2 linked regions of the Adhaeribacter arboris genome follow. The protein of the gene in region 1 interacts with the protein of each later gene in a pairwise test. Links are inferred from orthologs where the notes say so. Each region holds a gene or a part of one and is shown in the gene's direction. Other genes may lie near its edges. The genes, in order: ftsZ and rlmN.

The links.
Region 2: the proteins of ftsZ (region 1) and rlmN interact in binary tests that used the Escherichia coli proteins (3 or more experiments, as listed by UniProt). The link is inferred for Adhaeribacter arboris from one-to-one orthologs.

The regions. Positions count from the first base shown.
Region 1 is NZ_PYFT01000001.1:283,440-298,838, forward strand. What follows is about bases 237-3,202. They hold ftsZ (cell division protein FtsZ), read left to right. Parts: upstream 237-927; coding sequence 928-2,478; downstream 2,479-3,202. Other genes in these bases: ftsA (cell division protein FtsA), read left to right, coding at 237-903; AHMF7605_RS01220 (sll1863 family stress response protein), read right to left, coding at 2,697-2,996. Also shown: more of ftsA, read left to right, coding at 1-236; AHMF7605_RS01225 (amino acid permease), read left to right, coding at 3,406-4,980; AHMF7605_RS01230 (hypothetical protein), read right to left, coding at 5,309-5,668; AHMF7605_RS01235 (organic hydroperoxide resistance protein), read left to right, coding at 5,925-6,341; sucC (ADP-forming succinate--CoA ligase subunit beta), read right to left, coding at 6,451-7,641; AHMF7605_RS01245 (glycoside hydrolase family 113), read right to left, coding at 7,747-8,862; AHMF7605_RS01250 (ABC transporter ATP-binding protein), read left to right, coding at 9,100-9,753; AHMF7605_RS01255 (hypothetical protein), read left to right, coding at 10,372-11,163; AHMF7605_RS01260 (RecQ family ATP-dependent DNA helicase), read left to right, coding at 11,330-13,246; AHMF7605_RS01265 (hypothetical protein), read right to left, coding at 13,279-13,779; AHMF7605_RS01270 (hypothetical protein), read left to right, coding at 14,127-15,017; pncA (bifunctional nicotinamidase/pyrazinamidase), read right to left, coding at 15,368-15,399. UniProt on the Escherichia coli protein: Essential cell division protein that forms a contractile ring structure (Z ring) at the future cell division site. The regulation of the ring assembly controls the timing and the location of cell division.
Region 2 is NZ_PYFT01000001.1:3,878,819-3,894,210, reverse strand. The notes cover bases 12,284-15,242. They hold rlmN (23S rRNA (adenine(2503)-C(2))-methyltransferase RlmN), read left to right. Parts: upstream 12,284-13,211; coding sequence 13,212-14,273; downstream 14,274-15,242. Other genes in these bases: AHMF7605_RS16000 (LVIVD repeat-containing protein), read right to left, coding at 14,593-15,242; AHMF7605_RS16010 (acyl-CoA thioesterase), read left to right, coding at 12,601-13,026; mnmD (tRNA (5-methylaminomethyl-2-thiouridine)(34)-methyltransferase MnmD), read right to left, coding at 12,284-12,409. Outside these bases: AHMF7605_RS16095 (ABC transporter permease), read left to right, coding at 1-321; AHMF7605_RS16090 (four helix bundle protein), read left to right, coding at 370-732; AHMF7605_RS16085 (ABC transporter permease), read left to right, coding at 778-2,028; AHMF7605_RS16080 (efflux RND transporter periplasmic adaptor subunit), read left to right, coding at 2,191-3,309; AHMF7605_RS29770 (hypothetical protein), read left to right, coding at 3,379-3,543; AHMF7605_RS16075 (DUF3616 domain-containing protein), read left to right, coding at 3,642-4,733; AHMF7605_RS16070 (GNAT family N-acetyltransferase), read left to right, coding at 4,749-5,204; AHMF7605_RS16065 (class I SAM-dependent methyltransferase), read right to left, coding at 5,224-5,955; AHMF7605_RS16060 (hypothetical protein), read left to right, coding at 6,210-6,485; AHMF7605_RS16055 (hypothetical protein), read left to right, coding at 6,718-6,903; AHMF7605_RS16050 (hypothetical protein), read left to right, coding at 7,053-7,568; AHMF7605_RS16045 (hypothetical protein), read right to left, coding at 7,656-7,844; AHMF7605_RS16040 (HTTM domain-containing protein), read right to left, coding at 7,965-9,461; AHMF7605_RS16035 (hypothetical protein), read right to left, coding at 9,562-10,047; AHMF7605_RS16025 (thiol-disulfide oxidoreductase DCC family protein), read left to right, coding at 10,325-10,729; AHMF7605_RS29485 (hypothetical protein), read left to right, coding at 10,903-11,106; and 3 more genes.

The DNA.
Region 1 (15,399 bases):
GGTATTGTAGATCCGGTGGGTATGTCCGGGGTGCGGTTGGAAGGCAATTTCCATATTATTACGGCCCAATCTAACGCTATCAACAACATTAACAAATGCGTTACCCGGGCCGGTCTGGAAATCGATAACCTGATTTTAGAACCATTAGCTTCGTGTATGTCGGTGTTGAGCGACGAAGAAAAAGAAGCCGGTGTAGCTCTGGTAGATATTGGCGGTGGTACAACTGACCTGGCTATTTTTAAAGACAATATTATCCGCCACGCAGCAGTTCTTCCATTTGGTGGTAATATAGTTACCACGGATATTAAGCAAGGCTGCATGGTGATGCAAAACCAAGCCGAGCAATTAAAAGTACGGTTCGGCAAAGCCATTGCCGACGAAGCTTCGGATAACGAGATTGTGTCGATTCCGGGATTACGGGACCGGACCCCCAAAGAAATTTCCATTAAAAATCTTGCTTATATTATTGAAGCAAGAATGGAAGAAATTATTGAACTTGTTTATTCCGAAATTGTTAGAAGCGGATACGCCAATAACCTGGCGGCCGGTATCGTGATAACTGGGGGAGGCTCGCAATTACAAAACTTAGTACAGCTGGTAGAATACTTAACCGGCCTGGATGCCCGTATTGGCTACCCAAATGAGCATCTAGGTAAAAGTAAAATCGACGCTGTAAAAAGTCCGATGTATGCTACCTCTGTTGGGTTAGTATTAGCGGGTTACCAAGCCTTGGATGAACGTTTAAATCGTTACACCGAAATTGCCGCCCGTACTTCCGAAAACCGGGTAAACGAACGGGTAGCGAAACCTGCTGCTTCGGGCGGCAGTGACTTTTTCAGGAAAATAATAGACCGGACTAAAGGTTTATTAATCGACGATTTTGACGATAAGCAGAATTATTAAGATTTTATTAAAGGAGAGTTATATATGAGTTTTTCATCCTATAAGTTTGATATACCTACGCAAAGCAAATCTATCATTAAAGTTATTGGTGTTGGTGGGGGAGGTAGTAATGCCGTAAACCACATGTGTGGTCAAGGCATTAAAGATGTAGAATTTGTGGTATGTAATACCGACGCACAGGCTCTGAAAAGCAGCAATGTACCCAATAAACTGCAAATCGGCGTTGATTTAACCGAAGGTTTAGGAGCCGGCGCAAATCCGGAACGCGGTAAGCAAGCAGCCATTGAAAGCCGGGAGCAAATCCGGGAATTGTTAGGTAATGATACCAAAATGGTATTTATTACCGCTGGCATGGGCGGTGGTACCGGTACCGGAGCCGCTCCCGTAATTGCTAAAATTGCGAAAGAACTCGATATTTTAACGGTAGGTATTGTTACCGCTCCTTTTATATTTGAAGGTAAGAAAAAACGGGACGCGGCCGAAAGAGGAATCAAAGATTTAAGCGAGAATTGCGATACCGTTTTAGTAATTCTGAACGATAAACTGCGGGAAATTTTCGGGAATTTACCTATCCGGCAAGCTTTTGCCAAAGCCGATAATGTTTTAACCACGGCGGCTAAAAGTATTGCCGAAATTATTACGGTTACTTCGGAAGTTAACGTTGACTTTGAAGACGTTAAAACGGTAATGAAGGATTCCGGAGCTGCCGTAATGGGTTCTGCTACTACCGAAGGCGAAAATCGCGCTTTACGAGCGGCAGAAGAAGCTTTATCGTCGCCGTTGTTAAACAACACGGATATTCATGGGGCGCAAAAAATATTGCTTTCTATCATGTCCGGCGATCAGGCGGAGTTGGAAATGGATGAATTAACCGAAATTACGGAATACATCCAGGAAAAAGCTGGAGAAGAAGCCGAAGTAATTTTTGGTCACGGGATTGATTCGGAGTTAGGACAAAGTATTCGGGTAACCGTAATTGCTACCGGTTTTGCCCGGGAAGCAGTAACGATTAACCACAATCAAGTAAAAAAAAACAATTCTTTTCCGGAAACTGACCCCCAAATTAATATTTTCGACACCGATAAACAAGTAGTGACAAAGGAGGAGGCCGTACCCGTTCGTGCGGCTGCCCCGGTACGGGTACCCGTGCAGGACGCAGCGCCAACCCCGACCCCGGTTCCAGTAGTTTCTACACCCAATCCAACGGCTGCTCCGGTACCAACGCCTCCCCGGGTTCCTGCGGAACCCGCTAAGATTGTTTTCGACTTAGAATCGCAGCATGAGGTGTTTGCTCCCGAAGAAACAGGCGAAAGTTTTGCTAACGCACCCGCCGAAGAAGACTTGAATGATTTGCAGCAAAAATCACTGGAACGCCGGGAACGTTTACGCCGGTTAAGCAGTGAAATTACCAACGAAGCTATAAAGGAAAAACTAGAGGTTCCGGCTTACTTGCGTCGGAATGTGGCGCTGGAAAATGTACCACATTCTTCTAACCGTAATATTTCCCGCTTTAATTTAAGCGACGACAATGATATTTTAGGCGATAACAAGTTTTTACATGATAATGTCGACTAAAATTTACCAGGCATAAAACAGAAACGCCGAACATAATATTGTTCGGCGTTTCTGTTTTATGCCTGGTAGGATAGCGAATAGGAAGACTCTAAATTATCTCTGCTTATTATGTAAAAGGAACAATTTTTTAAAAATAAGGGAAAAACGGCTTTAATCAAAAGCTACAAGGCGGTTATTTTGAAGGAAAATCGTAATGATTAGCAGAAATAATATATTATCTAGTCTAACATATTCCGGATCTCATCTTTTAGATTTTGTAAACCATTTTTAATGTCCGTCCAAGTGTTAGAAGTTTCATCTTGGGTAGTTCCTAATTTTTGCGCCAATAAAGCGCGTTTTTTTTCTAATCCGGCGATATGCTCGTGGTAGGTGTGGTTTGAATCAGCGGTAGTAGCGTGGGCTCGGCCTTGTAAAACTTTGATTTTGCTGTCCAACTCTTCTAAACTCTGCTCAATTTCGGCCCGGCTCAAATGTGCTGGTGCCCGCATGTGGTCTGGTTTTAACGGGTAGTGATCCATAGTAAGTATTCGTTAATATAAGTTTAATGTACAATGCTGCGTATATACTAGCGTACCGGTTTGTACTTAAAAAAATAAAAAAGATATAATTTAAAAAAATTGCTGAGCCTTATTTTTAAAATTTACTTGTACGAAGGAGGAACAGCAGCAATTTTATTTGGAGTCCAGATGCGATTAGGCAAATTATTAAGTTAAGTTTGTATTGTTTACGCTGGTTAAATCTAATAGATTAAAATGTTTTCTGGTGTTTATTCAACAAATTGCAGAATTTCTTTAATTTAAGGTCGTATTATTTTTAAATTTTTAGGCTTTAGATATTATTTAGTTACTTAGGTGATTTTTGAATAAATCTGGAGTGTTCCTTACATTTTTACTAAAAGTTCAGTGTTCCAAAATTTAAGACAAACGAATGGCATCTAATTTATTCGCTAAAAAATCAATTAATAAATTAATTCAGGAGTCAGAAGGCGGAGGGGGTGATGGCCACGGACATACCCTAAAACGTACCTTATCGGCTACTAATTTAATTTTGCTGGGCATTGGAGCCATTATCGGTACCGGTATATTTGTTCTTACCGGGAGTGCAGCTGCCCAATTTGCGGGTCCGGGCTTAGTTATTTCCTTTATTGTGGCAGGTATTGCTTGTGCGTTTGCCGGCTTATGCTACGCCGAATTTGCCTCTATGATTCCGATTGCTGGATCGGCCTATACGTATGGCTACGCTACTTTAGGAGAATTGATTGCCTGGATTATAGGTTGGGATTTGATTCTGGAATATATGTTTGGAGCCGCCACCGTAGCCGTGGGTTGGAGTGGTTACGTGGTGAGTTTTCTTCGGGATTTAAACATTAATATTGCGCCGGAATGGTGGAATGCACCCGGGATTTCCTTAGTCCAGGATCCTAAAACAAATGCCTGGGTACAGGTTACCGACCAACTTACGCAGCAATTTACTTCGCAAGGAATTGATATTGCTACTTTACCCCATGCTACGGGTGTCTTTAATTTAGTAGCAGCCAGCGCTATTATTTTAATAACGGTTATTCTGGTGATTGGTATTCAAGAATCGGCCCGGTTTAATAATTTGATAGTATTCATGAAATTATTTGTGGTGCTAACTTTTATTTTGGCGGGTGGTTATTATCTTCTTCGCAATCCGGAAGTGGCCGCTCAGAACTGGACCCCGTTTATACCCGATAACACCGGCGAGTTTGGTCATTATGGTTGGAGTGGCATTATGCGGGCAGCCGGGGTAATTTTCTTTGCCTATATTGGTTTTGATGCCGTAAGTACCGCTGCTCAGGAAGCTAAAAACCCGCAGCGCGACATGCCAGTGGGTATTTTAGGTTCTTTAGTAATTTGTACCATTCTTTACATTTTGGTATCCGGCATTTTAACCGGTTTGGTAGATTATCGCCAATTAAACGTAGCCGAGCCTATTGCTATTGGTATTGAAGTGACGGGTTATTCTGTTCTCCGCGATTTAATTAAAATTGGCGCTATTGCTGGTTTAAGTTCCGTAATGCTAGTGATGTTGTTGGGGCAGCCCCGTATTTTCTATTCCATGTCGCGCGATGGATTGATTCCGTCTATTTTTGGGAAAGTGCATCCTAAATTTCAAACCCCTTATATTAGCTCTATTCTGATTGGAGTTATTTGTGCGATTACCGCTGGTGCTTTGCCCATTGCTCAGTTAGGAGAAATGACTTCTATTGGTACTTTACTGGCATTTGTAATTGTTTGCGGCGGCGTATGGTACATGCGCGTGCACGAACCGGAGCGGGCCCGGCCTTTCCGGACTCCTTGGGTTCCTTTAGTACCTATTTTGGGTATGTTGGTTTGTTTTGCTATGATGGCCAGTTTAAATATTCATACTTGGTACCGGTTAATAGGTTGGCTGCTCGTGGGCTTAGTAGTATACTTCACTTATAGCCGGAAGAACAGTAAACTAAATAAAACACCAGTGGTTCACAGTGGTAAATAATTAAACTTATTCATCTAATAAAAAAGAGAAGCTTTGTTATAGAAAGCTTCTCTTTTTATTTGTGTCAGGTCTTTCAAAATAGTGTTTCTCAAGAAGAAATTTTAAGCAAAAGCTAATTCAATGGGGTACAGCAACGGAAACTATCTTTCAGATAAACTATTTCACATACATTTAAAAGGTACCAACCTCTGCTAAATCATTTGTATCAGCTTTGAAATAAATGGTTATTAGTAAGGCTATCAATAGTCCCGCAATAAACATTATTATTTAGTTGTTTGATTAAATCTATTGACCTAATACTTGTGTCTTTTTACTTGCAATTTATCTGTTAATAGACTAATTCGCCTTCCACTCCTTTATACGAAGCGGCAATTGCCTTAACCAATTCCACTCCTTTAGCCGTTAAAGTTCCGTTTTCGTCGCTTAGGTTAGCTTCCGCTAATTGATTTAATCCAGTAGTACCAATGGAATTACGGTTTTTAAAAACCGTATCGCGGAACAAAGTGGTTACCTCGTGGTCACCTACTCCATTTACCCGGACTGGATTTAATAATTTTAATATAGTTTTAATGGTTTCTAGCATGGCCGGATGGTCCTGAAGCTGGTGGCGGCTGGTAATTTCCTGCTCAAAAGAGGTTTCGTTAAAGGAATCTTCTTGCGGAATTAATCTTAAGGCGTCTATACTCATCGTTTTACGTTTTATTAAATATTTTATGGTTATTACTTCGTTCTGCTTTATACCAGTTACAAGTAAAATAGTTCTTTTCAATTGCGTTTTGTCCTGTAATTACAATGGCTTATTCTACAGGCTACCTACTAAAATTTTTCAAAAAAACTGACTCTTGTAAAATAAATTTTGAAAATAAGCGGCTAGTTTCTCAACAAAGTTGCTTAAAACCTGTTAAATAAACTCTTAAAACTATCTTTCAATTAAATTAAGAACTATGAAAACCTTGTATACAGCCGAGGTATCGGCTACCGGAGGCCGCAGCGGTCATGTAAAATCATCGGATGGAATTATTGACTTAGACGTAAATGTGCCCGAGGGCTTGGGAGGTAAGAAAGGCAGTAGCAACCCGGAACAACTGTTTGCGGCCGGTTACGCTTCGTGTTTCCAGAGCGCCGTTTTATTGGTAGCGGGCAAGCAAAATATCCGCTTAGACCCGGCTTCTACTGTAACCGCTCACGTTAGCTTATTGCAAGTGGATAACGAGAAATACGGATTGGGTGTGAAGTTAGTAGTAGATTTAAAGGGAGTAGAGCACGAGCAAGCAGTGGAGATAGTAAATAAGGCGCACGAGGTATGTCCGTACTCGGTAGGTACCCGGGGTAATATTAACGTACAACTAGAAGTTGTGTAAATTTTTAAAATAAGTAAAAGTAAAAAGCGCCGCTCCGTTATGGGTGACGCTTTTTGCTTTTACTTGGCAGAAAATAATAGTAATAATAAATTAAGGTAAGAAGCACTTATTAAGCTAACACTTCTTTCACGCGTTCCGCAGCATCCTTTAATAGAACCGCCGAGAAAACTTTTAAACCCGATTCATCAATAATACGGGCGCCTTCTTCGGCGTTAGTGCCTTGTAAACGCACAATAATCGGAACCTGAATATCGCCAATATTTTTATAAGCCTCTACCACTCCGTTTGCCACTCTATCGCAACGAACAATACCACCAAAAATATTAATTAAAATGGCCTTTACGTTCGGGTCTTTCAAAATAATCCGGAAACCCGCTTCTACGGTTTGGGCATTGGCTCCACCCCCTACGTCCAGGAAGTTAGCCGGCTCACCACCCGATAATTTAATAATATCCATGGTGGCCATTGCCAGACCTGCTCCGTTTACCATGCAGCCTACGTTACCATCTAACTTTACGTAATTTAAGTTACTGGCACTGGCTTCTACTTCCAAAGGATCTTCTTCGTTATAGTCGCGCAGATCTTCAAAAGCCCGGTGGCGATAAAGAGCATTATCATCCAGGTTTACTTTGGCATCTACGGCCAGTATTTTATTATCGGAGGTTTTTAATACCGGGTTAATTTCAAACTGAGATGCATCGGTATCCAGATAAGCTTTGTAAAGCGCGGTAATAAACTTAACCATTTCTTTAAAGGCTTCCCCTTCCAGACCAAAAGCAAAAGCTACTTTACGCGCCTGAAATGGCTGCAAACCTACGGCCGGGTCAATCCATTCTTTAATTATTTTTTCCGGGTGATTTTCGGCAACTTCTTCAATGTCCATCCCGCCTTCGGTGCTAGCCATAATTACGTTCTGACCTTTCGCCCGATCGAGTAGAATACTCATGTAAAATTCTTTCGGCTCCGAAGGACCGGGATAATACACATCCTGCGCAACAAGAATTTTATGTACTACTTTACCTTCCGGACCCGTTTGCGGGGTTACCAGAGTCATACCTAATATTTGCGAAGAAAGCTCACGTACCTGGTCCAGGTTTTTGGCCAATTTAACCCCACCGCCTTTGCCGCGTCCGCCCGCGTGAATCTGCGCTTTGATAACATGCCAACCCGTACCGGTTTCGGCTGTCAGGCGTTTTGCGGCTTCAACGGCTTGGTCGGGATTGCGGGCAATAATACCTTCCTGTACCCGTACACCATAACTTTTTAAGATTTCTTTTCCCTGATATTCGTGTATGTTCATGTTAGGAGCATTTCGTATGGCACGAAAGTAAACGATTATCTTATTATTTCAAATTTTTATTAGACGTTAGTCTAGGTCGATAGTCCATAGTCCACGGTCTACTGATTATCTACTATGGTCTGTGGACCGTGGACTATGGACTATCGTTAGTCCGTACCAGGCAGCTAAAATCTTTTCGGCGGGTTTGTGTTGGGGCGTAAAATCGCGGTGGTCGCGGCCGTTAGCGCGTACTTGCGGGTACCATTTCCAGATAAAAGTTCCCCCAAACCAGGGTTGCTGCCAGAAGGTTTGAAAAAGAGCTTCGTAACAGTTAGCCTGAGTTTGATAAGACTCATATTGTTCCGCCGATATTCCGCGTTCCGGCCACTTCCAAGGCTCAATGGCAGCATCGGGAGTGCTTTTGTAACCAACTTCCGTAAATACCACGGGCTTCTGGTATTTTGTTGCTATTTTCTCTAAATCATTTAAATAAGGTTTCCAACCAGCCCGCAGTTCGGTTAAGCTAGGATTGTTTTTTTTGGTGAGCGGAAAATAACCTTGTACCCCAATAAAATCGAGGGCATCCCAGAATTTAACTTTTTCGTATTCCAGGTACCAGTTAGCCGCATAGGTGAGCTGGCCGTGGTAAACTTGCCGGACATCGCGAATTAACTGTCGCCATTCTTTTTCGCGGGTAACGGCGGCTTTCATTAACTCCGTACCAATACACAAAGCTTCCATCTGGTTTTCTTCGGCTATTTGGGCATAGTGTAAAATAAAAGCAGAGTAATTTTTAAACCAAGCTTGCCAGTCTGCTTCGCTGGTCATTTCTATATCGCCGAGCCACTTAGCTGGCTCCCGGTCCATCAACCAAATATGCGGCTTAAGCAAAGTTTTGATGCCGGCTTGTTTGGCTAAGCGGGTAGTATAAATTAATCCCTGGTCACTTTCGCCCCAAAAGATTTTACTAACGTGCGTATTAATATGTAATTCTGGGGTATTATACTTGCGCTGCCAGCCAAAAGGCGTTTGCGCTATCCATTGAATATTTTGCGGTTGAAGAGCCATTATTTGGACTAAAGTAACAGAATCGCCGGCTACCCAATTTACACCCCGAAAGGCAATCTTATTTTTAAAAGCGGAAGTAGAATTACTATTTGGCGACACCCGGAAGCAGACATGTAGTACGGCCATGCTGGATAAAATAAGAAGAAGCGCCAGGAATGATCTTCCGGTTGTCATATTTTATTAGTTATTATTACTCCAGAAACCTAAATTATTAAATTTAGAATTTTCCGCTAATATTTTCTGAGAAGATGTATAAGGTTTTGAGTGAGTAAATTTGCAAGTACAGAACTATTTTTTTAGGCTGATATATTTCAGAATGCATACCCAGACTTACTAAATTGTAAATTATGGCAACTTTTATCTAGATTTGCCGATAACTACTCTTCGAGAGACACTAAAAATTTAACCTGCTTGCTGCACGCCACCAATATTCATAAAGCTTACGGAGCTCTGCCCGTTTTGAAAGGTATTACGCTCCAGATTGCGAAAGGAGAAATTGTTTCTATTGTTGGTTCATCGGGAGCCGGTAAAAGTACCTTGTTGCATATTTTAGGTACCCTGGATTCCGCCGATCAAGGCGAAGTATACTTTAATGGGAACGCCGTTAATAAATACCGGAGTGTGGAACTGGCCCGTTTCCGGAATCAGCACATTGGGTTTATTTTTCAGTTTCATAATTTGTTGCCGGAGTTTACTGCCGTCGAGAATGTGTGTTTACCCGGTTTTTTAGCTGGCCGCCCCGAAGAAGAAGTGGCAACTCGTGCCAGAGAATTACTTAAAATGTTGAACCTGGGTCACCGGTTTGAGCATAAGCCCTCCGAAATGTCGGGCGGAGAGCAGCAACGTACGGCAGTTGCGCGGGCTTTAATTAACGCCCCGGAAATTATTTTTGCGGATGAGCCCAGCGGGAATTTAGATTCGGAAAATGCGAAGGAGCTTCACGAGATTTTCTTCCGCTTGCGCCGCGAGCTGCACCAAACTTTTGTTATTGTTACCCACAACGAACACTTGGCCGAAATGGCCGACCGTAAATTGGTAATGAAAGATGGGTATCTTTTGAATTAATCATGGTTCAGGCTGATCATTTTAACTAGAGAACTGGTTCCTTTTTTGCCTGATTAATCTATTGCTAAAAAATTTAGCTAATTGTTGAGTAAGTAGTCAGCTATATATACCTAACATTTTTTTTCCTGAAATCAAAGCTTTCCAAATATACCGCTAATTTCCTGATTTCTACTTTTGGGTTTTGCTAGTTAAAGGCCTCATTTTAATTCGATTACTTAAATTTCCGCTTTTACTAAAACCAAATCTAAGGTAAAGTTGGAACATAAAACGGAAGCAAAGGTCTAAAAACAATTTATTCGGGTGTTCGAAGGTATGCCAAAAAGGGGAAGGCTATATTTTGGCAGTAGTAAAATGCATATTATCAAGTAAATACGAAATTGAAACCTTATTATTTTAAAAGAGTAGAAAAGCTTCCCTGCTTGCAGGTAAATACTACTTTTAAAGTGTATAAGCAATGCTTATTCAGCTGATCTTTAGAGGTAAAAATAAGCTGGAAAATTGCTAAAAACTTTTTTGTAACGTATTGATAATCAGGAAGAATAATTTGCCTTTTTTATTAGCATAATGGCACCAAATACTAATGAGATATGTTTTCAATTTGAACATAAAAACAAAGAAATGAATCAGGAAATCAAAGAAGACAAGCTAGTTAAGAAATCGCGAATTGAGAGTTACGATATCGCGAAATCAGACGAAACCATGCACCTGGCCATCGACCTTGCGAAGTTTATTAAAGAGAATAAATTGTATCAGAATATTCAAGGCAAGGAATACGTGAACGTAGAAGGATGGCAATACGCTGGTTCCCGATTGGGTATTCTGCCGGTGGTAGAGCACGTGATTAACGTGAGTACCGATACCGAACTAAAGTATCAGGCGAAAGTTAATTTGCTTAATTTACGTACGGAACAAATAGTGGGGGCTGGTTTTGCCATTTGCTCTAATAAAGAACAAGGTAAAAAGTATTACCAGGAATTTGCCATTGCCTCCATGGCGCAAACCCGGGCCATTGGTAAAGCTTACCGTAATATTTTGGCCTGGATTATTCGGGCAGCTGGCTACGAACCAACTCCCGCCGAAGAAATGGATTATACGGGAAACACCCAGGATGCGCCTCGCGTAGAGCAGCCGCAAGCAGTAGCCGAAACTAAAGCAATGAAAGCTGTTCCGGCCGAAGCGGAAAAGCATGAAGCTGCGCCGGCACCCGCTGCCTCATCGGTGAAATATGCTTCGGCCAAGCAAAAAGAAGAAATTATTCGTTTGCTGAACAATCCAGTGATTACCCGGCAGGAGAAAACCAAAATGTTGCTGAACATAAATAAACTGGATGAAGAACGAGCTACGCAAGCTATCGCGAAACTGAAAAAAGTAATTGAAGATCGCGAAGAAGAACAAAACGCAGCTGCCTAAGTATTCTTCCTATCTTTACTCTTAATCGTTAAAGCCCGGCCTAAAAAGAGCTGGGCTCTTTTTATTTAAAAATTAACTCAACTTTCCTAAATAATACCCATCTTTTTTCCTATCACTCCATTTTTCATTTTTTATTGAGTAATTTTGGCTTCCAAAATAATTTTCCTTGGAGCCGAATATTCACCAAATTTTACAGCAATACTGGCAGTACAGCGCTTTCCGGCCCTTACAGGAAGATATTATTCAATCTGTTTTAGCAGGAAGCGATACTTTAGCTTTATTACCTACGGGTGGCGGTAAATCCATTTGTTTTCAGGTGCCGGCTCTGGCAAAACCGGGTATTTGCCTGGTTATCTCCCCGCTCATTGCGCTCATGAAAGACCAGGTAGAGCAGTTGCAGAAAAGGAATATTGCCGCCGTAGCCATCCATTCTGGTTTAAGCAAGCACGAAATAGATATTATCTTAGATAATTGCGTTTTCGGACAGATAAAATTCTTGTACGTATCGCCGGAGCGCCTGCAAACCAGTATTTTCCGGGAGCGGGTAAAACGAATGTCGGTTTCTTTACTGGCCGTTGACGAAGCGCACTGTATTTCGCAGTGGGGCTACAATTTCCGGCCGTCCTACCTGCAAATTGCCGAACTGCGAAGTTTACTGCCTAATATACCGGTACTGGCTCTTACGGCTACGGCTACCGAGGTAGTGAAGCAGGATATTCAGGATAAACTATTATTTCAGAAAGCCAGGGTATTTCAACAGAGCTTTGCGCGGGCTAATTTGTCGTATTCTTGTTTGCCCACCGAAGATAAGCACGGCCGGTTATTAGGTATTTTGCAAAAAGTGCCGGGTAGCGCAGTGGTATACGTTAGAAGTCGCCGGCAAACCGGAGAAACGGCTAAGTGGTTGCAAGCCCGGGGTATTTCAACGGGAATTTACCATGCCGGTTTATCTTTTGCCGACCGCACTAAGTTTCAGCAGCAATGGATAGAAAATAAAATTCGGGTAATTATTGCCACCAACGCTTTTGGGATGGGCATTGACAAACCGGATGTACGGCTGGTAATACACTTAGATTTACCCGAAACGTTAGAAGCCTACTACCAGGAAGCGGGTAGGGCAGGTCGGGATGGGCGCTACTCGTACGCTACTATTTTGCTGGGGCCAGCCGATGCCGAGGATTTACGCAACAAAGTAGCCGAAGCGCACCCACCCATTGAAACCCTGAAACGGGTATACCAAGCTTTGGCTAATTATTACCAGATTGCCGTAGGAAGCGGCGAGTTTACTTCTTTTGATTTTCAGATAGAGGATTTTACCCGCACGTATAAATTAAAAGCCTTAGAGGTGCATCATGCCATCCGGAAGTTGGAAACCGAAGGATTACTGCAGCTGAACGAAGCGTATTACGCTCCATCAAAGCTGTATTTTGCCGTTAATCACGAAGAATTATATAAATTTCAGGTAGCGCACCACGAATTTGATCTTTTGCTGAAAACCTTACTGCGGATTTACGGCGGTAATGTATATACCAGTTTTGTGAAAATTAACGAACGCCAGATTGCCGGTTACATGCGAACCACCGAAGCGGCCGTTCGGAAAGCCTTGGAGTACCTGAACCAAAGGAATATTGTAGAATACGAACCACAACGGGAAGCGCCCCAGTTATTGTTTACCACTCCCCGTTACGATGCCGCCAACTTACCGCTCGATAAATTTAAATTAACGCAGTTCCGGAAAACGGCCTTGCAAAAAGCCGAAGCCGTTATAAACTACTTGGAAACGACCAGCCGGTGCCGTACTCAATTGTTACTCCGGTATTTTGGGGAAATTACCGATGAATTATGCCGGGTTTGCGATTTTTGCCTGACCCGGAAAAAAGAACAGCGGCAAGAAGACAACCAAAAATTTCTGCAAGAGCAAATAGTTACGCATCTTACCCAGCAACCGCTGCACCCCAAAGCCTTAGTAAATCTCTTTGAGCCAAAATTTGCTGCTGAGTTAACCAACCTCATCCGCGATATGTTAGAAAAGGGCCAATTAAAATACAATAGCCAAAGTAAATTGCAACTGGTGAAAAGCTAACTGATTAGTGCGATACTACCCGAAGCATAAAGTTACGGTAAGATAGAAATAGAATCTGCATCCGTAAAATCTACTATTTCAATTTTTAAATCCCGGGCTAAAAAGTGTAATTTATTTAAAACGGCTTCTTTTTCTGAGGCCTGAATTAAATGGATTTTATTTTCTTCGGAAAATTTTAAATAACCGTTGTACACTCTAGAAGAGAACGTAGTAGAAGTAGCGGTAGAGTATAAAGTACGGCTTACCTTACTGGATTGAATAAAGGCATATTCTATTAAATCGTAAGAATGAATACGGCTTTGTTTATAACCTAAAATCCATAAGTATTGCTTAAATGTTTTATCCCGTACATTTATTTCCAAACCATAATGGGTAGTAAAAACTATTAAAAGCAAAAAAAGAATACTTACCCCGAATAAAAAATAATAAGTGGGTAGTAAACCAATACTAAAAATTAACAGGCCCACTGTTATGAATCCCGTAGTACCAGAAAAATAACTAACCGTTTTGTAACCGTAAATTTTAGGGTGCATGATTCTGGTTATGGAATAAATAATTGCTATGTTTTAAGTTTTATAATTAAGTAGTGGTAAGCACTATCCTCCTAAAATATAGCAATTAGCGTGATGTCCAGCAAATTAGATAGGAAATTTTTTAAGAATATTCTTATAACAGGGGGATTAAAGATTAAATAATTCTACCTGCATCCAGATGGGGAAAGATAATGGATAACAGATTTTAAGTTCTACTAGAATAAATAAAAAAATTAAAATGCAAGGCAACCATTAGGCATTTTGTTACGACCTGTAAGTAGTTCAGCACTTTCGCGCTAAAAAATTTAACTATTTACTTACTGATTTAAAACAAAATGGTTACTGCTATGAAACATTTATTCCGAAACAGCTTTCGTTTTCTGCTTCCCGCCTTGCTTCTGTTTGCCTTTAGTTGCGACGATGACAAAGACGACAATAATGTAACCCCTCCGCCAGCCCCAACTGAGCAGGTAAAGCTGCAAACCAGTTCTTCTCTGGGTAGCTATCTGGTCGATAAAGATGGCCGGACTTTGTACTACTTTTCGAATGATGCCAATGGCCAAAATAATTGCCCCGGCGGCTGCGAAGCCGTTTGGCCTTACTTTTTCGTCGAAAATTTAACAGATGATATGATCGGTGATGGCTTGGATAAAGCTGATTTTGCTACCATTACCGCCGCAAACGGTAAAAAACAATTAACCTACAAAACCTGGCCTTTATATTATTATGCTCCTGCTGTAAACGGAACTAATACTTTGGAAGCTCCTAACCAAACCACCGGCGAAGGAGTAGGCGGCGTATGGTTTGTTGCCAAACCTGATTATACTATTATGCTGGTAAATGCCCAACTGGTAGGCAACGATGGTAAAAACTATAAATCGGATTATACCGAAGGCGAAGGTAAGACCATTTACTTTACGGATGGTAAAGGTCTAACTCTCTACGGATTTAAGCCAGATAAATTCAACAAGAATAATTATACGAAACCAGATTTTTCTAACAATTCCGTATGGCCCATCTACGAAACCGATAAAGTTGTTGTGCCTTCTACCTTAGATAAAACCTTGTTTAGTTCAATAGATGTATTTGGTAAAAAACAGCTTACTTATAAAGGCTGGCCTTTGTATTACTTTGGCCCGGATGGTACTGTTAGAGGATCTAATAAAGGGGTAAGTGTGCCCAATCCAGGAGTATGGCCGGTTATTCTGAAAGATATTGCTGCCGCTCCACCACAATAGTTTTAATTACAATTCTGTTTTCATTTTTTTACTTTAAACAACTAATTAATGCTTATTGGGTACAAGCCCGGCTTGTACCCGATTTGTTTTTGTAGATAAGTAAAATGGCATAAATTATAAGTACTTCGACGAAATTAGTTTAGACTATAATTTGCTATAAATTCCTAATTCTTTAAAGCTTACTAAGTACAAACCAATAAGTTTTGTCGGATGTATACCAAGCAGAAACCATATTTATAAACTCTTACTCGGGATAGCAGAGGTATCGATTAGAATAGAGAACATCATTTTTCTTGAATGTACTTAGTCGAGCAACAAGCAACTAATAACGAACAACTACTTAAATATTTCTACAACAGGGCGCCGCTCTGAATAATTTTGC
Region 2 (15,392 bases), 3.6 Mb from region 1 along the record:
CGAACCCGCGAAATTGGGGTGCGCAAAGCCTTAGGCGCTACTCCTTTCTCCATTGTAAGTCTTATCCTGCAAGAATCTATCGTCATTACGGCGTTCTCGGGTTATTTAGGTTTACTGGCCGGAGCCGGACTTTTGGATATTATCCGGTATTTACTCGAATCTAACGGAGTAGAACTGCCTTTCTTCGCGCATCCCGAAGTAGACTTGGGGGTAGCTATTTCCGCTACTATTTTGCTGGTTTTAGCCGGTGCTTTAGCCGGTTTAGTCCCCGCCCTAAAAGCCGCCCACATTAAACCCATTGAGGCCCTTCGAGCGGATTAGTTGTTGGTTGTTAGTTGCTGGTTGTTAGTTTTCTGAATAATTAAAAATATGAAATCATACACGGAATTAGAAGTTTGGCAGAAAAGTAGAAAATTAGCCGGATTGATTTATCGATTAACTGCTACTTTCCCGAAAGAAGAAATATTTGCCTTAACGAGCCAGTTAAGAAGAAGTGCAGTTTCAATCCCGTCTAACATTGCTGAAGGCTGTGGTAGGAGTTCCGCTAAAGATTCTATTCAATTCTTTTATATCGCTCGGGGTTCCCTGTATGAACTAGAAACGCAACTATTTATCTCTTTCGATTTAAATTATGTAGATGAAAATACATTAAATGAATCTTTAGCCTTGGTAACAGAATGTAAAAAATTGCTACATGGCTTTATTAAATATTTCATTAGCCTTAAGGTTTAGCTTGTTTTTCTTCAGCTAGCAACTAATAACCAGCAACTAACAACTATGATTGACATAGATAAATGGGCGGAGATTTACGCGACAGTGCGCAAACATAAACTGCGGACGGGCTTAACAGCTTTTGGCGTGTTCTGGGGAATATTTATGCTAATTGTTTTGCTAGGAGCCGGCAAAGGTCTGGAAAATGGCGTGATTAAAGATTTCAATATTGCCAAAAATACTGTTTTCGTCTGGACGCAGCGTACGGCGGTGCCTTACAAAGGATTAAAAGCGGGCCGGTTTATTCAGCTTACCAACGACGATATGGCTGCGGTAATGACCGAAGTGCCGGAAGTAGCCATAATTGCGCCCAGCAACGAACTGGATGGTACGTTTACGGTAAACCGTCTGACTAAAAGCTCTTCGTTTACAGTACGCGGCGATAACCCTGATTTTCGGGAAGTAAAGCCCATGCATATTCTAAAAGGGCGTTTTCTAAATGATATTGACATGCGGGAAAAACGCAAAATAGCCGTGGTAGGAGAACGCATTGTAGAGGTGCTGTTTGGGAAAGACGAAAACCCGATTGGGCAATACATCCGGATTAAAGGCATTTATTTTCAGATTGTCGGAATTTTCCGGGGAGTGGGTAAAGGCGAAGAATTAACCCAGGATGCTCAAACGATTTTTCTGCCGCTTACTACCTTGCAGCAAACCTATAATAAAGTAAACGAAGTAGGTTACTTTGCTATGACGCCAAAACCCGGCGTACCCGCTGCCTTGGTGGAAGATAAAGTAAAGCAAATGCTCATGAAACGGCATTCTGTGGCTCCCGATGATCTAAAGGCTTTTGGCTCCGCCAATATCGAGAAAGAATTTCAAGACATACAAGGTTTGTTTACCGGCATTGCTACTTTTAGCTGGATTGTGAGCATCGGTACCATTATCGCGGGCATTATTGGGGTAGGTAATATTATGCTGATTGTGGTAAAAGAGCGCACCAAAGAAATTGGTATTCGAAAATCTTTGGGAGCAACGCCTTGGTCTATTATCAGTTTAATTATTCAGGAATCTATTGTTATTACCAGCGTGGCGGGTTGGTTAGGTTTAATTGCCGGTACCGGCATAATTGCTTTAATTGACTACCTCATGACGCGCCTGAACGTAGATGCGGGCTATTTCTCCAATCCCGAAGTAAACGTACCAATTGCCCTTACAGCGGTGCTACTATTGGTATTTTCCGGTGCGCTAGCCGGTTTGATTCCCGCTACCAAAGCCGCCCGGGTAAATCCGGTGGAAGCTTTGCGCGATGAGTGAGATAGTTACAGGTTACAAGTTGCAGGTTGGAAAGTTGAAAGGTTGAAAAGTAGATTTCAAAATACTATAAGTTCCCCGCCTTGGATAAGGAGGGGGTGGTTGATGGTAGCATGACTATTTACTCTACCATCAATCTAATATCTAACATCTAGTATCTAATATATGAAAAAAGTATTTTTAGGTTTAGTGGTAGTAGTTTTTCTGGGGCTTTCGGGCTGGCTGGGTTATTACTTTTACAAAAAAGCAAATACCGATCCGATAGTTTATAAAACCGAAAAGCCTTTTTACACCAATATTGTTAAAAAAACGGTAGCTACCGGTTCTATTGTGCCGCGTAAAGAAGTGCAGGTAAAATCGCAGGTTTCAGGTATTGTGGAGCAGTTGTATGTAGAAGCTGGTCAGATTGTAAAAGCTGGTCAATTATTGGCAAAAATAAAAATTGTGCCCAACGTAGCCAACGTGAACAACGCCCAGTCAACTTTGCAAACCGCTCGCATTAATTACGCCGAAGCGCAACGCGAACTAGCCCGGCAGCAACAGTTATTTGACCAGAAAGTAATTGCCGAACAAGAGTTTAATCGCATTCGCTTGGATGCCAGCCTGAAAAAAGAGGCTCTTACCTCCGCCGAGAATAACCTGCAAATTGCTTTAAAAGGTGCTTCCCAACGAACCGGCGGCGGTTCTACCTTAGTGTACTCTACCATTAGTGGCATGCTGCTCGATGTGCCGGTAAAAGTAGGAACCTCGGTAATTGAGCGTAATAACTTCAACGAAGGTACCTCCATTGCTACTGTGGCCGATATGAAAGATTTGATTTTTGAAGGAAAAATTGACGAGTCGGAAGTAGGCAAAGTACGGGAAGGTATGAACCTGAACTTAACCATTGGCGCTATTGAAGACCGTACCTTTAAAGCCAAACTGGAGTACATTGCGCCCAAAGGAGTTACCGAAGAAGGCGCCATTAAATTTCAGGTACGCGCCAAAGTATTGTTAGACCCCAAAGACTTTATCCGGGCCGGTTACAGCGCGAATGCCGATATTGTGCTCGACCAGAAAGAAAACGTATTGGCTCTAAAAGAAAGCTTATTGCAATTTGGCAAAGGTAAGGATAGTACTTACGTGGAAATAGAAACCGGTCCGCAACAATTCAAAAAGCAACTGGTTAAAACCGGCATTTCGGATGGTATTAACATTGAAGTTGTTTCGGGTGTTTCGAAGGATAACAAAATAAAAGTAAAGGAGCCGGAAGCCCCGGAAAAGACCGAAAAAAAGAATAGTTAAGCGTACTCAAAGTAGTATTGCTTAAGATAAGAGAAAAGTAAAGAACAAAATACAACCAAGCCGCTAACTGTGCTGGAATACCAGGTGCCGCTAGAAAATTTGTCGGCCGGTATTGATATGTTGGAAGCGCATATTGGCATTGAATTCATCCGGCTGCAGTTTGTGAAAAAATTAAGCGTACTTCTTAGTTTTAAAACGGAAAAGCTCCTGCCAGCAGGAGCTTTTCCGTTTTAAATGTTTTATAATTTTTAAGTTATTAGATTTGAAGCCAATTTGCTTCAAATACAAAACCCACAATTTGGGCAAAAAACATTTTTAATTAAAGTACGGCTATGAAAAAAAGTACAGTAACCTTGCAATTTAATCCGGAGCTAAGTTTAAATGCCGACGGCAAACACGTACGCGAAGGATTGTCTACAATATTACGGACTGGTGATTACCTGTGGGTGAGTTGCGATGAACGCTGTACTCTGGAACGCCTGAAAAAAATAAACGAAGATACTTTTGGCGAGCATCATTCTTTTGATTTGAGTCAGTTCCTGAAACTACCCGCAGGTACCAATAACGAAATTGATATCGAAGGCATCGCGTCAGAAGAACATTACTTGTGGTTAGTGGGCTCGCACAGTTTAGCCCGGCGCAAACCTAAAAAAAGCCAGGATTCGGACGACCAGATTAAACGCTTGGCTAAACTCAAAACCGATCCTAACCGCTATTTACTCGCCCGTATTCCTTTAATCCGCCATAAAAATACCGGCGAAATTAGTTTAGCCAAGCATTCGACGCATCCGTACGAACATCAATTTATGTTAACGGCAGCTCAGTTAATCGGTAATCACGCGGGATCTAACCAATTGCTGGAAGCACTTACCCATGACATCCACGTGCAGGATTTTCTGAAAATTCCCGGTAAAGATAATGGCTTTGATATTGAAGGTTTGGCCGTACACGGCGAACGCATTTTTATTGGTTTGCGCGGACCCGTATTGCGGGGCTGGGCTATTATTTTCGAAGTGGCCGTGCAGGATACGCACGAAGGTTATTTTGAGTTAAAACCTGTTGGGCCAAAAGGAGAGCTGTATATAAAACATTTTTTGCACCTGGAAGGCATGGGAATCCGGGAATTAAGTGTATCCGGCGAGGATCTTTTAATTTTGGCTGGCCCTTCTATGGATTTGGACGGAACCATTGCCTTGTACCGTTGGCCTCAGGCTTTACGGCAAACCGGCCAGACCATAACGCATCGCAAAGATTTAATGCGTTTGTTTGAGGTGCCTCACGGCAGTAGTGATACAACTGGTCAGGACAAAGCCGAAGGGTTAACGGTTTACGACCCGCACCACGCCATTATTGTTTTTGATAGCCCAACGGAAGAGCGGAAAGTAAATGAAAATGATGTGCTGGCAGATTTGTACGCGTTTTAAGTTAAGTAAAAAATTATGCTTCAGATTGATTCTTATACTCCAACTGACAGGAGCAGTTTCCGGGCGTTGAACCACGAATGGATTACTAAGTATTTCACGCTCGAAGACATTGATAATCAAATTTTAAATAATCCGGAGAGTTATATTCTGGCCAAAGGCGGGGCTATTTTAATGGCTCGGTACGAGGGACAGACGGTAGGCACCTGTGCCTTGTTAAAAATGAACGATACGGAGTACGAGCTGGGTAAAATGGCGGTTACGCCAACTATGCAAGGAAAAAAGATAGGCCAGCAACTAGTAGCTGCTGCCATTGACAAAGCCCGGGAAATGGGAGCAAAAAAACTGATTTTATTAAGTCATCGCTCGTTGGTTCCGGCTTTGCACGTATATCAGAAAATGGGTTTCCGGCAAGTTCCCTGCACCCCCAGCGAATACAAACGCGCTGATATTCAGATGGAGCTGGATTTATAAAATATTTAAAGGTAAGGCTTTACTTTTTGCCTACCCGTTGAAACAAGATAATACCATTATGGTAGGTAATATGGCCATTGCGGTAAGTTTTTACATCCAGTAAAACCTGGTATTTATTTGCGCTGGTTTCTATAAAATCGTAGGTAGCCTGGCGCGGATCCGGCCAATTAGTGTCGTCTACTAAAATCAGGCAGTTATCCGAAAAGTAAGGTTCGGCTACTTGCAAGCCTTTCAGTTGGTCCTCGTATTTGTGGTCGCCGTCGTAAATATAAAAGCCGATATTGGTGGTATGGAGCCGGTTAAAATACTCCAGGTAATCCATATCGAAAAAATGGTGGTTGGTACTTTTAAGGGCGTTGAACCGTTTCAGGAAAGCTTCGCGCGGGCCGCCAAACTGCGAAAAATTATCTACGCCAATACAGGTTTTGGTAGGATTATGCGCCACTCCCGATAAAAAAGTAAAACCATTCCAGACCCCTACATTCACGAACGCTTCGCCGGGTTTCATTTCGGCCACCCCCCGGTTAATCATGGCACCTACGGCAAACGTAGACATGCGCGGGATTTTGCAGACCGTTTTTAGTCTTTCTTTCATTTCGGCGTGATTTTCGGGCAGTACCGTATTAAGTACATCCAACGAAAGGCCGAACTTAGGTAAGGTACGCTTTAAAGTACCAAAACCAATAGGCTGTTTAGTGGTAGGTTTGATAAAACGGAACGAAATATTTTTTACAAAATCGGCGTACGTCATGGTAAGGTTAACCTGGAAAATAAGCTGGCAATTTAGCAATTGTTTTTTAATGCGACAGCAACTTGGCTATTTACCGCAACCCGATTAAACTAGGTAAGTAAAAATATTACTTATTAGACTACATAAATAAAGTTGAACGATTATGTAACAAAACGAGCTGTTTTCCGATAAAATCATTCCGGCTAATCTTTTAAAACCAATTATAGATAAAACGGATAGCCATAAATTTACACTCAACTTTAAATTTTACAACTATGGAAAATAACACAAATAATGTAAATCAGCCTTCAGATAGCGCCAATGTAAATAACATTTTAGGTAATGCTACTTCTTACTTAAAAAACATTGATTTTAATAAAGTACCCGATCAACTAAAGCAATTTGGTACTGTTGCAGCTAGCAAAGTAAAGGGCTTAAGCACTACCCAAAAAGTAGTAGGTGGAGCGCTGCTAGTATTAGGTGCTGCGTATCTTTCCAGACGTTCTGGTCTGAACTTCCGGAACGTAATTCACTCTACCCGTACATACTAATAAAACAAATATCGAAACGCTTGGTATTTAAAATGCCAGGCGTTTTTGTTTTTATACTGTTTTAAAAATAACTTTTTTTATAAAAAGATTTACTGCTCTGCCCGTGTCGGATAAGCTAATCACCATTTTAGCTACGAATTTTTAAATCGTTTTTTGCTTCTAACAACTTGCATTTTATAACTTTACCAAGTGCGTATCGTTCATTAAATCGGTATACAACGCTAGAAGATACATGGAAGAAACCTTGCGCCATATTATAGGTCCGGACTCTAATGCAATAAATGGGTGGCAAATGAGTATCCGGGGTATACTAGTATTTTGTTTAGCAATAGCTATGGTGCGCCTCGGGTATCACCTAATTTTTAGTAAGAATGCTACTTTTGATATTGTGCTGAGGATTATTCTAGGAATTGGTTAAGGCTTAAAACCCTGACTTTGAATTCAAAAAGCAGATTGAGGCTGTACAGATACTGTATAGTTTATTATTTAAAAATTTACGGCTTTATTTATAATAAACGTAAAAGGTATATTCTACTCCGTACTTCTTACGCATAACCAAAAGAAACTATGAAAACCAGATTAAAAAAACAAAAGCATAAAAACCGCAGCCAGAATAGCATTTGGCAGGCATTGGGTAGTGGCTTAGCTGGCGCAGTTGCTGTAACGCTTATTCATGAAACAGCCCGACGTTTTATTCCTAACGCTCCCCGAATGGATGTATTGGGTATGCGTGCCATTGCGAAAGGCATGTATAAAATGGATGAGCAACCGCCCGAAGCAAACCAATTGTTTAATTTGTCGATTGTAGGAGATTTAGTTTCCAATACCTTGTATTACGCCTTAGGCGCGAACGGTCAGCAACCATGGGTGAAAGGTGTATTGTTAGGTTCCCTGGCGGGTATTGGAGGAGTAGTTTTGCCCGGCCCAATGGGTTTGGGCGAAGAACCAAGTGGACGCACTCCCCAAACAAAAGCCATGACCGTAGCCTGGTACCTTTTAGGTGGCCTGGTTACCGCAGCCACGGCTCAGGCCATTAGCAGTGTTAATAGAAAGCACCGTTTACCCGATGACTGGGCAATGTAAAGCAAAATAAAAGCGAAGAATCTGGTTTTATAGCCCGGGTTCTTCGCTCCAAGTAGATTTAATAAAATGTAAATTTATAAATTCGCTTTATTTGCTTTTACTAGCACCGCGTCCGGAGCCACTTTTCTTGCCGCCGTGATCTTGTTTGTTTACAGTTGCCCAGGCTCGTTTTTCTGCTTCTTCTTCGCTAATTCCTCGTTTTTCATAGCTCTCCTCAATGTGTTCTGCCCGCCTCTTTTGTTTATCGGTGTAGGCTGATTTATCTCCTCTTGGCATAGTTTTATTTTTAAGTAAGTGGAACGTATAAGATTACTAAGTATCTCTAATATACGTAGCTATTCAAAAACCGATTACATCTGGATTTTGGAAGATTACCTTAAAACTCGCATTTACTAATTACGGCCGGCAAATGCACAGCACTTCGCGCTTAGGTTTTACGGGTTGGTAATTGGGTAAGGTACGTTCTTTCATGTAAATAACCCGCAGTTCTTGCACTCTATCTTCCGGATGATGAGCTTCGTTCCAGATGCGAAGACGATAATGACAAAAATAAGGCCGCATAAAAGTATTATTTACGAATAAAAAGTTTTCTCCGTATTTGCGCCAACGGTCGTTTTTAAATAAAGCCACTACCGATTCTGGTTTTCTTTCCGTTTCTGGTTGACCATTCCGGTTTAGGTCGATTCGTTTGTTAGTGGCAGTTACGCCTTCCAGAATATACCAGCCATCATCTTTAAAAACTTCGGGCGCAAACATTCCCCAATGTTGATCTACCCGCAGTAGCATACCAGGCCAACGAGCGTTGGTGGGAAGTGACCGATTTATTTGAGGTACATCGGCCAGGTTCCACCAGATTACATAAAGCAAAATGGAGATAACTAATCCTTCTTTTATAGCGATTAATCCTTCTTTGCCAGCACTAGAAAACGGCCAGTTAAATCGTACCTGAATCGGGCTCGGAATTTTAAAAGAAAACCGCCGCAAATGGTAACCTAAATTTTGAATGTATGGTAATACCTTCGCATCGAACCAATTCATGGCCGGCGCAGGTAATAAACCCAGGAAGGAAACCAGATTAATCAGGTAAAATAATCCTACGAAAAGGGTAATACTAATGCCTAAATGAAAGCCCGTTAAAACACCTACTACCAAAATCCGGAAAAAAGAGGTATAAACCGGTATCAGCAAAACAAAAGGTAGATATAGCTCGATGTGGTACGTGGTGAGCGTTAAAAATTGGAGTAAGTCGGAGTAAGGATAAATAAGTTTACCTCCCGGCATTAATACTTGGTCCAGACTAAGAGCATAGTACAATGCTGTACCGGTAGTGTGCCATTCGGGGGAGTTTTTAAGTAAAGCGGTACACACGTAAACCAGCATAATCTGCACCACAAACGCCGCCGAAGCGGCACCAAAATGTAATTTATCTGGATGCGGATTGTTAGCTCTTTGGGCATCCAGGCTATAAAATCGACCCCAAGGTAAAAAAATAGCCCAAAATAAAATCATGCGCAGCAAGTCATCGCCGGCTTGTCCAATAAGTAAATTACGATTCTGCAGAGATAATAGTAAAAACCAGGAAATTATAGTTACTAAACGGGTACGATAACCAATCAACAATAAAAAAGCAAACAGGGCGGCTATTAAAAACAACACCGCCTGTACTTGCCACAAACCGCTAATGGTATGAAGCGAGATAAAATAAGGATCCCAGATATTCTGAAAAAGCACATACAGCGGCAAAACACCCATATTGGCATAATGGGCTTCCAAGTCGGTGGCGCGTATTCCTAAATCAAGTAATAAAACAAATCCAACGCCAATGCGCATAAGAGCGAGCGCTCGGACATCTACCGTAAAAACTTTTTTTAAATAAAGTAAAAGATAGTGCATGTAAGAGAAGACTGATTTGCTTCAATACTTAAAAAGAAAAAAGGCAAAAACCAAAGTGGTTTATGCCTTTCCTTGCTTTCGCAGATTTATTTATTATAAATTAATTGCCGGTTGTAGAACCACTTGTAGTGGTGCCGCCAGAAGTAGTACCTCCTGCAGTAGTGCCTCCGGTTGTAGTTCCAGCAGTAGTTCCACCAGCTGTAGTACCGCTGGTAGTTCCAGAAGTGGTACCAGCAGTAGTTCCACCGGCAGTAGTACCAGATGTGGTGCCACTTGTAGTACCGGAAGTAGTGCCACTAGTTGTTCCGGTTGTGGTAGTACCACTGGTTGTACCAGAAGTAGTTGTACCATCAGTAGTACCGCTGGTAGTTCCAGCAGTAGTTCCTCCAGCTGTGGTGCCAGTAGTGCTACCATCGGTAGTGCCGCTGGTTGTGCCGGAAGTGGTACCAGAAGTAGTTCCGGTAGCATCATCGGTGGTAGAAGTACCGGTTGAAGTACCTGAGTCGGTGTTAGTGCTTGAGCAAGAAGTAAAGGTGGTTGTTGCTACAAAAGCTGCTGCTAAAATGCTTAAATACGTCTTTTTCATAGTTTTACTTTAACTAATGTTATAATTTTTAGTAGTAAATATAATTTTATTAGTTGCCTGCTATACGTTTGGTATTCTTTTAAGGTTAACAATTCATAAAAAAAAATTGTACTCAGGCTAACTAAACCATTAATACTGGTTTTATTTAAAAGGTAACCCTCATAGAAACTAAGATACGAGGGTAAAGTAAATTTTGTTAAACTTAATAACTGGTAACCTGCTTTATACAAACCAGAAAAATTTATATTCGTAAGCAAAACCAGCTAAATTAAAGAATATGCCTGCTTACCCACCTGCCATTATCTTGTTCGATGGCGTTTGTAATTTATGCAATGGATTTGTGCAATTTGTTATTCGGCACGACCACCAAAGCTACTTTCGATTTGCAGCATTGCAGTCGGAAGTTGGGCGTGAGATTTTGCAGCAAGTTCAGTTCCATAACTATGCGCTTGATACGGTAGTTTTAGTCGAGGGCAGCACCTATTATACCCGTTCTACCGCGGCGTTACGTATTTTGCGCCATTTAAACGGGGGGTGGTCATTACTTTACGCGGCTATTATTTTGCCTGCTTTTATACGCGATCTTCTATACGTAGGTCTGGCCAAGAACCGGTACCGATGGTTTGGGAAACAGGAAAGTTGCTTAGTACCCACGCCCGAATTAAAGCTTCGGTTTTTATAAACTATCTTTTCTCTGCTTTATTTAAAGTTTGCCAAAGCTATATCATAATCTCACTTAAAATGTCTTTTCCTTTTGTTTATGATATAAAGAGACTTTAGGTAGTTAATTATTCGATAGCAGCCGATTTCTTAACGGTTGTTTTACTGGTTTTTGCTTTAGGTTCGGCCTTTGTTTTGCCAGCAGCCGACTTTTTAGCGGTGGGAGCTGTTTCCACTGATTTGGCAGTAGTGCTGGTTTTAGTACTACTTGTTTTTTGGGGAGCGGGTGTTTTGCGAGTAGGAGTATTTTTAGTCGTATTCGGGGTTATTTTGTCTATTAACTCTTCGGCCGTTTGGGTAACTTTTTTACCATTTTGGTTACTGCCTCCGGTAAAATAGATTCTGAATCTTTTTGGTTTTTTTTAGTGCTTGGCATAGCTTTATTTTGTTGAATGATACCTCTATAACTAGAACAATTTTAATTAGATGGATAAACGGTTGTATAGAAATATGGTTGTTTCAAAGGATAAAATAATAAGCTTCCGGTAAAAACCAACAAGTCGCGTTTCAGCAGAAAATTATAAGGTTATAACTTTCCGTAAAATAGCTTTTTATTTTTTAACTCAGGGCTTTTTATCCGTTGATCATTCTTTGTCGGGTTGCGCTTCTTGTCCGGAAGAAGCTTTTTCTTTCAGTGCGGTTTCGCCTCCATTGTATATTTTTAAGATAGCCGGAGTTAACGCACCTGCCAAATTACTGCCTTTCTTCTCTAACGATTTAATGATTTTTTTTGTGCTCTTGCGGACTAAATCAGCAATGGCATCGGCGATTAGATCAGAAACTTTATTTTTACCTTTTTTCTTCTTATTTCCTTTCTGCGGTTTATTTTTATTCTTAGACATAGTTATGTTTTTTTAGGTGAAATGCCAGGACGAGCGGGTAACAGGTATACGTTAATTTCTCGTATCAAACGGATAGTAGTGGTACAAGTTTTAGAGTTATTAGAAGCTGGAAACTTGTTTTAAGAAAAGTTATTTTTTAAAGCCCGGGTCATTTCGCGTTTTCCGGCGGGACCAGCTAATGCTTCTACGGTAAAGCCAGCGGCTTTTAAACTGCGTTTAAAACTGCCCTTCGCGCAATAACTTACCAGGCAACCATTAGTTTTTAAGGCAGCATATAGTTTTTTAAAAATTTCATCTGTCCAGAGGTCGGGCTGCTTTTCGGGAGCAAAAGCATCGAAATAAATAATTGTATAACGGTTAGGTGGCAAAAGGTAGGGCCGCAGGTCGGCTTCCGATTTTAAAAGGGTAAAATCGGGGGTAATAATTACAGGTTCGTTCCAGGGAGAAGTATGTAATACGGGTAAAAAATGTAATAAGGGAACATTAAAGATAAATTGCTCAAAATGCATTTGTTTTATCAAATCCGGCGCTAAGGGATACTTTTCCAGGGTATGGTAATAAACTTTTTTAGAATTTAGCAACGTTTGCTCTAAAGTAAGTAAGGCATTTAAACCCGTACCAAAACCTACTTCCAGAATGCTTACTTCCGATTGGTTTTGCCAGGCATATTCTAAACCGGCCCGGATAAATACGTGCATCGATTCCTGTAAAGCCCCGTTTATAGAATGATAATGCTCGTTTAATTCTGGTACGTATAAGGTAACAGAACCATCTTTCGTGAGCCGGATCTCTGTTTTCATGGAGTTAGTGATAGGTTGCAAGTTACAGGTTATCTATTATGAGTTTTAAGTTGTGTAGCTACAATAAAAGGCGCTTGGTTCTTACTCAAATTAGTTTTACTGGATAATTTTCAATCGTTAAACCTCAATTAACTATCTGCTTTTTCAGCCTGCAACTTATAACTTGCAACCTGCAACTTGCAACTAACACCATGGCCAGAATAAAAATTGATTTACCCCCTACGTACTCCTTTTTAACCGAAATAAAGGTACGGGTTTCGGACATTAACTACGGCGGACATCTGGGAAACGATGCTTTATTAAGTATTCTGCACGATGCCCGGCTACAATACCTGCAATCAATGGGTTATTCTGAATTAGCAATTGGCGGCAGTTTTTTAATTATGGCCGATGTAGCCATTGAATATAAAGGCGAAGGTTTCCTAGGCGATACGCTTATCGTGCAAATAGCTCCTCGTGACTTTACAAAATACGGCTTTGATTTAATATACCACGTAACGAACCAAAATAGTAAACCTATCGCGTACGCTAAAACTGGTATGCTGTGCTTTAACTATACTACCCGTAAGGTAATGTCGGTATCGACGGAAGTACGAGCTAGAATGGAAGTTTTCTAATTGCTGGCAAGGGAGTTTCTGTTTATATTTTAGTTTAACCGAAAACAAATTTGCGCCTGCAACTATTGGCTTCCGGGTTTTGTTTGGCTTATATATCGGGTAAAAGCGTTTGGTTGGATAGTTGTTTTAAATTGGCAATTACAACCTTTTGAGTAAAAGCCTGATATATTTTATATTTTTGTAGCATGATAACCACGAGTAAAAAGAACGATATCCGTAAACTTTCGCTGGACGAACTTAAAAATTGGTTTACCGAAAACGGCGAAAAACCTTTTCGGGCCAAACAAGTGTACGAATGGCTTTGGAAGCATGCTGCCCGGTCGTTTAGTGAGATGAACAATATCTCGTTGCCTCTGCGCGAAAAATTAGATGCTTATTTTGCCATTAATACGGTGCGGGTAGCTAAACAACAGCGCAGCAAGGATGGTACTATTAAATCTGCTTTTCAATTGTATGATGGTAATATAGTTGAGGGCGTTTTAATACCGCACGACGAGCGGAAAACCGCTTGCGTATCGAGCCAGGTTGGTTGCTCGTTAACCTGTAAATTTTGCGCTACCGGCTACATGGAGCGTAAACGTAATCTGGAGGCCGCCGAAATTTACGATCAGGTAGTATTAATTAATCAACAGAGTTTGGATGCATACGGTATTCCATTAACGAATATTGTATTTATGGGTATGGGTGAACCATTACTCAATTATGCCAACGTAATGAAAGCTGTTGACCGGATTACTTCATCGGCAGATGGTTTGAATATGGCTGCCCGGCGGATAACCGTAAGTACCGCGGGGATTGCCAAAATGATCAAAAAAATGGCCGATGATGATATTAAAGCTAATTTAGCTTTGTCCTTACACGCGGCTAACGATACAAAACGCAACGAAATAATGCCGATAAACGAAACCAATTCGCTGGCTGCGTTAACGGAAGCGCTTCAATATTATCATCAAGTTACCGGCCGGAAAGTTACTTACGAGTATATCGTGTTCGAAAACTTTAACGATACCTTAGCAGATGCCGAAGAATTATATCGCTTTACGAAAGTCATTCCGTGTAAAGTAAATATTATCGAATACAATCCTATTGCAGCGGCCTTGTTTAAAAATACCGACGACGACCATTTATCTAAGTTTGTGTATTATCTGGCCGATAGAGGTGTACAAGTGAATGTGCGCCGCAGTCGGGGTAAAGATATAGATGCTGCCTGCGGGCAATTAGCTACTAAAGAAGAACAAGCAGTTTAATTTAGAATTCTCTAGCTTTATATAAAAGGAAACGCCTGGTAATTTTACCAGGCGCTTTCATTTGAACAGTGAACAAGTAAAGCAAAATCTTTATAAATCTGAAATCTAACTTCTGAGGTTTTCTGTACTTCTGAGTGGATGCAAAGATATTAAATTGACGCAATAAAAAACAAATATTTATAAATAATTTATAATTAAATTGTTAATTTATTATTAAATGTTTAGTATTTATTTGTAATTGATTAAAACTAATTATCGTCAATTTAGGCCTTTTGTTTACATTAGTAGCAGTATTTTAGGAATACAAAGCTTTAAATAATTATTTTTTTACTACTGAAATCTTGCTCAAAAACTTTAAATTTTTTGGGTCAGAATACTCGTATTGCCGGAAACCATCTTCGCCTACAACCAGCAAATTTTTGCCTAAAGGAACTACATCAAAAGCATGCCAATCTTTCAGATAACTTAATTGATTTGCGGTTATTTTATCTGGGTTACTAGCATCAAACACTTTCAAGCCGTAACTGCCTTCACAAATAAATAGCGTGCTTTTATCAATACCCAGTCCGTGGGGGTTTTGCATTGGATACGTTTTCCGGATTTGAGGCATTGCCGTATTACTTATATCTACTACATCTAATTGGTTGGTATTTGTGCTGCCGCACCAATTGGTAGTGTTGGTGCGTAAGGTAACGTAGGCGTAATTCCCTTCTACTACCACGGGGTCGCAAGCTTTTAGATGCGAGTAGCTACCAAGATAAGTAGGAATAGCAGGGTTTGCCAGACTATAAATAAGCATACCAGCGTTTGAACCAATAAATAACTTATTTTGATACGGGAAAATAGTCTCAATGCCACCGCCCAAAATGACCGGAGTTCCCTTCTGTGGATTACCGGGATCGGCTAGGTTAAAAATATCCATTTTACTGGAACCTACTGTATAGAGGTAATTACCATTAATGGTAAATCGAGCCATAGAGCCTCCTTGCCCTGTGGAACCGCTGGTGTAGTTAGATTTTACATTATTGTTCAGGAAGTTTACCGCACCATCGTTCACTAATACATTGTTATTTGGCACTATCTCATCACACTTGCGCTTTTCCGTTATTACTCTCTCCT